Regions from separate parts of the Paeniglutamicibacter sp. ORCA_105 genome, predicted to be linked through region 1. Evidence: riboswitches for the same ligand, from Rfam matches in the RefSeq annotation. Region 1 holds a riboswitch; the other holds the start of a gene.

Evidence for each region. A riboswitch is a leader RNA that binds a small molecule or an ion and turns the genes downstream of it on or off. The one in region 1 is predicted to bind S-adenosylmethionine.
Region 2: it holds a riboswitch for S-adenosylmethionine, as region 1 does, so the genes downstream of both, ACIPUB_RS03055 (flavin reductase family protein) here and ACIPUB_RS04300 (methylenetetrahydrofolate reductase) in region 1, are expected to answer to the same signal.

The regions. Positions count from the first base shown of each region.
Region 1 covers NZ_JBIXLM010000006.1:13,669-17,920, forward strand. Annotated here, with positions in the region: partial or broken gene metE (5-methyltetrahydropteroyltriglutamate--homocysteine S-methyltransferase) at 1-549, opposite strand, end outside; gene ACIPUB_RS04300 (methylenetetrahydrofolate reductase) at 605-1,531, opposite strand; SAM riboswitch class I at 1,635-1,751, opposite strand; gene ACIPUB_RS04305 (ABC transporter permease subunit) at 2,135-3,922, opposite strand; gene ACIPUB_RS04310 (ABC transporter substrate-binding protein) at 3,922-4,252, opposite strand, start outside.
Region 2 covers NZ_JBIXLM010000004.1:58,072-62,323, forward strand. Annotated here, with positions in the region: gene rpsF (30S ribosomal protein S6) at 1-133, shown strand, start outside; gene ACIPUB_RS03035 (single-stranded DNA-binding protein) at 178-771, shown strand; gene rpsR (30S ribosomal protein S18) at 834-1,073, shown strand; gene rplI (50S ribosomal protein L9) at 1,089-1,544, shown strand; gene ACIPUB_RS03050 (dihydrofolate reductase family protein) at 1,759-2,385, shown strand; SAM riboswitch class IV at 2,629-2,741, shown strand; gene ACIPUB_RS03055 (flavin reductase family protein) at 2,809-3,318, shown strand; gene ACIPUB_RS03060 (DUF1801 domain-containing protein) at 3,413-3,838, opposite strand.

The sequences.
Region 1 (4,252 bases):
AGCGCCGTCCTCGGCCTTGGCCAGCAGCAGGTAGCTGATCGGGCCCACGAGGGTGGGGCGGATGGTGTTGCCGTTGGCCGCGTGGGCGGTGAAGGATTCGACAAGCGCCGCGGCGTTGGCCTTGATGGGGGTCGCTTCCCCGATTTCCGGGACCAGGTAGTGGTAGTTGGTGTCGAACCACTTGGTCATTTCCAGCGGGGCGCGGGATTCGTCGCCGCGGGCCAGCACGAAGGAAGCGGCGGTGTCGATGGCGCCGTTCTGGCCTGCCAGGTCCGCGAAGCGGGTGGGCAGGGCCGAGAGGGCGACGGTGGCGTCGAGCACCTGGTCGTAGTAGGCGAAGTCGCCGGGCAGCGAGGCGTCATCGGGCTTGAGCCCGAGTCCGGTGAGCTTGGCCAGGTTGGCGTTCTGCAGTTGGCGGGCCGCGGCGTGCAGCGCGGCCTCGTCGGTGCGTGAGGCCCAGTGCGATTCGAGGGCCTTCTTGAGCTCGCGGTTGGGTCCGATGCGCGGGTAGCCGAGGATGGATGCGGCGGGGAAAGTTGGCTTCGACATGGTGGTTCTCCTATTTGTTCTGACGTTGTGGAAAGCGGTGGGAAGGTGTGTGGTTCTAGACAGCTGCGCGGGTGGCCCAGGTGTTGCTGGCCTGTGCGCGGGTCCGCGGCAATTCGAGCTGCTCGACGACATCGAGGGAGCCGCGGTGGTCGTTGAAGGTGTAGAGGTGCACGCCCGGTGCCCCGTCGTCGAAGGCCCTCCGGGCCAGGGTGACTGCGGCGTCCACGCCGATGCGGTGGCGCTCGGAATCCGAGCCGGCGGTTTCCAGCGCGTGGGCCAGGATCGGGTCCGGGGCAATCCCGGCCATCGAGGCCAGCCGGTTCAGGCGCCTGACCGAGTTCAGCGGGATGACGCCGGGGATGATCGGGATGGTGACCCCAGCGCGGCGGGCCGAATCCACGAGGTTGGTGTACTCATTGGCACGGAAGTAGACCTGGGTGATGGCGTAGTTGGCCCCGGAGCGCTCCTTGGCCAGCAACACTTCCACATCGTGTTCGAAGGATGGGGATTCGGGGTGCCGGATCGGGTAGGCGGCGACACCCACCCCCAGTCTTCCTCCGGCCAGGGCGGCCGAGTGGTCGGTCTCAACCTCGCGGATCAGCTCGATCAGGTAGCGGGCGAAGGGGAACTCGCCGCGCCAGTCCTCGGGGTCCGTCGGCAGGTCCCCGCGCAGCGCCAGCACCCCGCGGACCCCGAGGGAAACGAAGTGGCGGATCAGGTTCTGCAGGGATTCGCGGCTCTCCCCCACACAGGTCAGGTGTGCCAGGGGGCGCAGCCGGGTGTTCTGGATCAAGTGCTCGATCAGTTCAAGGGACGCGTTTCGGCGTGCCGGGGAGCCCGAATAGGTCACCGACACGTAGTCGGGATCGGTCGCCTCCAGGGCCCGGATGCTGTTGAAGATTCCCTCGGCGGCGTCGCGGTTCGCCGGAGGGTACAACTCGTAGGACAGTGACGGCGGTGCGGCTGTCGTTCCAATACTCATGCATGTCTCCTCGTCGATTCGAGGGAGGCATCAGGGATCGCCACAAAAGCCCCAGGGATCCGTCACGGATGTCCTGCGGCGATGATGAGTGAACGCTGAAGCGGCTCCATCGCTTCTGGCAGTAGCACCCTCGCCGATGGAGTCCCAGGGAAGGGAATCCATCGGATGATGGTTGCTGCGGCGTCAACGAGCCAGATCTCTCAGCCGCTCTTGATGGTTGATGTATTCATCTTGGAACAGGTTCGAGGGCACGTGCAAGGAGCTTGCCGGCACAGCCGTCACGAAGGGCAAAATCACTTCATGTGTCCACACGGCGTCATTTTCGCCGGGCCGCCGCGGTCACATTGTTACGGCCGTCCATTCGCGTTTTCGGTGTATCCGCAGGGATTCCCGGCACCGGCATGACGTCGCGGGACTTCCGTGAAGCCAATGTGACGCGAAGGAGTGGCGTGCTCGCGACCGATTCCATGTGCCGGGATCCGGGGGCGAGGAATGGTTTTCACCCGTAGTGCCATGGTCGTGACGGACTGCCGGGGCGGAGTTGCGACCCCACCGCGATGACCCTGATTCCTTTTCCGTGAAGCCCCCCTGCGCAGGGGGGCGTTACTCGCCGGACGAGGCAGTACTTTTGTGCCCCTCGCGGATCGGGGCATCGTTCCCGGGGTTGCCCTGGCGGCGGTTCCAGTTCAGGCCGGAGAGCGACACCGCCAGGACCGAGGTGAGCACCAAGGCGGCAGCGGGAGCTGCGACCGTCCACGGCGCCCTTTCGACGTAGTTGATTCCCTCGGCCAGGATGAGCCCCCACTCGGGGGTGGGCTGCCGGGGCCCCAGCCCCAGGAATCCCAGCGAGGCCAGCGCCAGCGCGATCCCGGGAATCCGCAGCATGGCGTGCCTGAACACCGGACCAAGGATCGCCGGCAGGACATACCTGAGCAGGATCCGGGCCGGGCCCACGCCCAGTACCGGAAGGATCTTTACGAACGGCCGGGCCCGCGCTTCCTGTCCCAGTGCCGCCGCGTGCGCCGCCAGCGGTGCCCAACCCACCAATGCGACCGCGATGGCGGCGCCGAGCAGCGACGGACCGGTGACCACCGCGACCATCAGGCCCACCAGGATCGGCGGGGCAGCGTTGGCGACCTCCACCGGACCGGTTGACGCATGCGGAAACAGCCCGATGACCAGCCCCAGGACCAGGCAAACCAGCACCACCAGCAGGGAAGTCCCCAAGGTCGACAGCGCACCATGCCCCACTCTGGCCAATAGGTCGCGTCCGCTGGCATCGGCTCCGAAGGGCAGAGCCAGGCTCGGGGCAGCCAGCCTCGCGTGCTCGGACGCGAACGGATCGCGCAACAGTCCGGCTACGACCAAAAGCACCAGCGCCAAGGCCACCACCAGCGGCAGGAGCATCTCACGTCGGCGGGTGAAGCGCATGGTCTCCGGCGCCGGAACCGTACCGGAGCGAAGTGCCCTGCCCAGCAACAGCAGGCGCACCGCAGCGCAGGCCGAACCCACGATGACGGCCAGCAGCAACAGCGCCAGCACCCCGGCTTGCAGCGCCGGAATGTCCTGGGCGCTGGCGGCGCCCAGAATGGCCCGGCCCAAACCGGGGATCGCGAAGACCTTTTCCACAGCCACTGCCCCGCCGGTCAACCCGATCAGGACCAGGCCGACTTGGCTGGTCACCGATGGCATGGCCCGGCGCAGCACGGCCGCGGTGAGCTGGCCGCGGCGCGCCCCGGCGAGCCGCCAGGTCGCCACCCACTTCTCCGCGAAGGCGGCGCTGATGGCTTCGGAGGCCAGGCGCCCGATCAGCCCGCCGGCGGGCAACCCGAGCGAAAGCGCCGGCAGCACCGCGTGGTGCAGGCCCTGCCAGCCGTAGGGCGGGAACCACCCCAGCAAGACGGCTCCGACAATCAGCAGCATGGCGGCCAACAGGAATTCCGGCAGCGCCGTCATTCCCGCCGCAACGGCCCCGGATCCGCTGCCCGGCTTTCCGGCCAGACCGCGCGCCACCGCAGGGACGCACAGCAGCACGGCCACGACTGCCGCCACCGCCACCGCGCATCCCATCAGGGTCAACGAGACGCCCAGGGCGGAGACAGTCCCGGGACCCACCGGGGTGTTGGTGATCCAGGAGGTTCCCAGGTCGCCGTGGGCCACCCCGCCGGCCCAGGCCAGGAAGATCGCCACCGGGCCGCGGTCCAGGCCGAGCTCGTCACGGATCATCGCCAGGGTTTCCGGTGTCGCTTCCCGATCCGCATAGCGGGCACGCAGGATCGTGTATTCGGGCTTGCTGCCCGATAGCCACGGCAGCAGGCCGATCACGACCGTTACCGCGGCAAGGGCCAGCAGGCGGGAAAGTGCGTTGATTGCCGGGGCCGTGCGCGCCATCAGTCGGCGATTCCCGTGCGGTTGGTGATCAGTGCACGTTCGCGGGGGTCGCGCTCAACATCGCGGACCCTGGCCGATTCGCCCTGGATGACGCGTTCGTGCAAAAGCGGCACTGCCGCGTCCTTGGAAAGGATCAGCGCCTCGGCGGCGGCGATGGCGGCCCGGCGTTCCGCACCGGGGGCCACGGCCGCGGCCTTGGCCAGGGCCGCGTCGACCTCGGCATCGCAGAACTGCGAGATGTTGAACGATCCCTCGCAGGAGAAATCGCTATACATGTAGGCCACCGGGTCCCCGGAATCCAGAACGGTGGCGCGGGAGAGGATGAATGCG
Region 2 (4,252 bases), on a different contig from region 1:
CATTTACGCGGTAGTTAACTTCACCGCCACCCCCGCTACTTCCGCAGAGCTTGATCGCCAGCTGGGCCTCAATGAGACCATCATGCGCACCAAGATCACCCGCCCGGAAGAGGCAAAGGTCGTTGCAGAGTAATTCTGCTCTTCGATCTTCGTAGAACAACACTTTAGGAGGCTCCAATGGCAGGCGAGACAGTCATTACGGTTATTGGTAATTTGACCGCTGACCCGGAACTGCGTTTCACCCCGTCAGGATCGGCAGTGGCGAACTTCACCATTGCTTCGACCCCGCGAACCTTCGACCGCCAGACCAATGAATGGAAGGACGGCGACACGCTGTTCCTCCGTGCGTCGGTGTGGCGTGAGGCTGCCGAAAACGTCGCCGAGACGTTGACCAAGGGCATGCGCGTCATCGCCCAGGGCCGCCTCAAGTCGCGTTCCTACGAAACCAAGGAAGGCGAAAAGCGTAACGTCACCGAGCTTGAGGTCGATGAAATCGGCCCGTCGCTGCGTTACGCTTCCGCAAAGGTCACCCGCACCCAGCGCTCCGGCGCCGGCGGTGGTGGTGGCTTTGGTGGCCAGCAGAACGCAGGCGCAAATGCCGGCGGCTTCAGCGGTGGCAATCAAGGCGGCGGCGGTGGATTCGGTGGCGGCAACGCTGGCGGAAACTCCGGCGGCGGCTGGAATGCACCGGCGAACGATCCATGGGGTGCTCCTGCCGGAGGAAACAACGGCGGATGGGGCAACCCGGGTTCCGACGAACCACCCTTCTAAACAAAATTATTCACCATCCCGCAGAAAATTCTGCGGGCTCCACCTGATAAAGGAGCTCCACGATGGCTAAGGCTGAACTCCGTAAGCCCAAACCAAAGTCCAACCCCTTGAAGGCCGCTGACATCACTGTCATCGACTACAAGGACGTAGCATTGCTGCGCAAGTTCATTTCCGATCGCGGAAAGATCCGTGCCCGTCGCGTTACCGGTGTTTCCGTACAGGAACAGCGCAAGATCGCACAGGCCATCAAGAACGCGCGTGAAGTGGCCTTGCTGCCTTACTCCGGCGCTGGCCGCGGCTAAGGAAGGTATACCAACATGGCAAAGCTCATTCTGACCCACGAAGTTACCGGCCTCGGTGCCGCAGGCGACATCGTTGAGGTGAAGGACGGTTACGCACGTAACTACCTTCTCCCGCGCGCCTTTGGCATCACCTGGACCAAGGGCGGTGAGAAGCAGGTTGAGTCGATCAAGGCCGCCCGTGCTGCTCGCGCCGTTGCTTCCCTGGAAGACGCCAAGGCACTTGCCGCTTCGCTTTCCGCCAAGCCGGTCAAGCTGACTGTCAAGGCCGGCGCTACCGGTCGCCTCTTCGGCACCGTGAAGACCGACGACATCGCCAAGGCTGTTGCAGCCGCCGGCGTTGGCGCGATCGACAAGCGCAACATCGAGATCAACGACCACATCAAGTCGACGGGTAACTACACCGCGACTGTGCGTCTGCACACCGATGTCTCCGCAACCGTTTCACTGCAGGTTGTTGCCGCAAAGAAGTAATTCCTTGTGCACCCGCCGTCTTGTGTGACGGCAAACCACTATGGACCCCGCCCTCGGCGGGGTCCACAGTGGTTTAAGGCCTTCGGTGGTGCAGCGGGGTCTGGCGTCGCGCGTTGCCGTCGAGTAGCTTGGCCAAATGGGGCAGTGCCCTCCGGGATCGACTGCCACTTCGAATCCCGGGAACGGGCAGCCAAACGAGTGAGAAGGCGCGGTCATGAAGCTGACATTAACGGAGTTTGTGAGTCTCGACGGGGTGTCGCAAGGCCCCGGGTCTCCTGAGGAAGACACCACCGATGGATTCACCCAGGGCGGATGGTTCGTCCCGCACATGGACGAGGCCTTCATCGAACAGGCCGCGCAATGGCTCGGCGAAGCGGACGGGCTGCTGCTTGGCCGCCGCACCTATGAGGCATTCGCCAGGGACTGGCCGCAAATCACCGACCCGGACGACCCCTTCACGGAGCTCATGAACTCCCTGCCCAAGTACGTGGCCTCGCAAACGCTTCGCGAGGGAACCTGGGATCCAACAACCATCCTCTCCGGTGACGTGGCGGCCCGGGTTGCCGACCTCAAGGCGCGCCCCGGCAGGGAGCTGCAGATCCATGGGAGCGCCAGGCTTGCCGCTTCATTGCTCGGCGAGGGGTTGATTGACGAGCTGCGACTGGTGGTGGCGCCCGTGGTCCTCGGCCATGGAAGGCGACTCTTCCCGGAGGGAGGCGCACCCGCCGGACTTCGGCTCTCCAACGCCACGAGCACCCCGGGCGGGCTTGCCATCCTGGTCTACGAACGCACCGGCGATGCCTTCTATGCGACTTATACGGGAGTTTCGGACGTCTCGTAGGCGGAAGAGGTGCCGGCCACGGCGTTTGTGACGCGGACGCCAACCACAATTCCGGGCCATGTCATCGTCTTCTTCGGCCAAACAGCTGTCGTCCACGCGTTCGGGAACGAATGCGGGCGTGTCGGGCAACTTTGGCACCTACGAGGCAAATGATCGCACAATCTTCGATTCTTACGCTTCGTGACTTCGTATGTCGAAACAAACTTTGACGAGACGTAATTATCTCTTCTAACGTTAGTGAAGAATCAAGAGTGTCAACGTAAGGCCCTGGCCCGTTGGCCGGCAACCCTCTCACGGTAGTGGGGTGCTCCAGGTGATGATTCGGCCTACCGGAACCCCGGAGGCAAGTACCGCACACCTCGTTGGTTGGCGCGTGTGTTGCACGCACCGCGATGGTGGGCCGAAGCCGAAGGATTGAGCACCATGACACTCACCTCTGACCTCACCCCCGATACCCTGCGCAACGTCTTTGCCCAGCATCCATCCGGCATTGCCGCACTCTGCGCCATCGTTGACGGGCAACCGCAGGGAATCATTGCCTCGTCCTTTACGGTTGGCGTCTCCATGGATCCGCCTCTGGTGATGTTCGCTGTCCAGAACACCTCGAAGACCTGGCCGCTGGTGCGCACCAGCGGGCGAATCGGGGTTTCAGTGCTCAGCGAAAAGAACGAGGGCGTGTGCCGGCAGATCGCCTCAAAGTCGGGGGACAGGTTCGCCGGGCTACGTCTTGATTCGACCGATGAGGGTGCACTGTTCCTGCATGACGCCACCCTGTGGCTCGATTGCTCCGTCGAGCAAGAGGTTCCTGCAGGCGACCACCATGTGGTGCTGCTACGCGTGCACGGCCACCAGACGCACGACAACGCCCACTCGCCGCTGGTGTTCCACGGTTCGGCATTCCGTCGCCTGGATGCCGAACAGCTGGTCTCCTAGGGAACCTGAAATGCGAGGGCTCAGCCTCCGTGGTACCGAATCCATGATTCGACGCCACGGGGACTGAGCCCTTTGCCTTTGCCAACACGTTTTCCTAAGACGGGTGGTGCACCACGCCAGTCATGTACCGGTAGCCGTCACGGGCAAGCCGGGTGAGTACGTCCAAGTCGACGTCGGCAAGCTTGTTCACATAGAGGCACGATGCCCCGCGTCTGCACTTGCCCAATTTCTCCAATAGAGGGCCGGCGGTCGGTGCAATGGTCAGCCCGTAGAGGGCAAGGTTCGCCGACCTCGGGGAGAAACCGATGGCGCTGGCATCCCCTTCGCGCCCCGATTCGTACTTGTAGTGGTAGCTTCCGAACCCAACGATTGTTGGGCCCCACATAACCGCGGGCTCTCCGCTGACCTCTTCCATCATCCGGAGCAAGACCTCGGCATCCGCGCGCCTGGTCGGATGTGACACTGCCGATATGAATTGAGCCGGGTCAACGGCTGTCGGGGCGGTCTTGTTGGCGCTCATGCGGCCCAGTATGTCAGTCGTTGGTGATCTCCATCAATCCCCGCTATCCCCAGATCCGCGGGAAGTTCCGGCGTGTCTGTGGATAGCTTGTGGGTAACTATGAAATGGTGGCCAATCCAAGCCCGGAATCCCGGGGTTTTTGTGTGTATAACCGACTTTTCCGCGTGTGGAGGATGTGGATAAATACTTTGTATCCACAGGGGTTAATCTGCATAATGCCTAGTCAAAGTATTGTTGTGGATAGAAAATTGATGTAATCCACAATGTTCTCCCCAGACTGTGCACACAACACGCCGCAAGGTTCACAGGTTATCCACACGGCCTGTGGATAACCGTGTTGGGTTTGTGGGAAAACAGGTCTATGGTGACAGTGTTCCCCACCTATTTCCACAGGTTCGCGGTGCCCTACGGCAC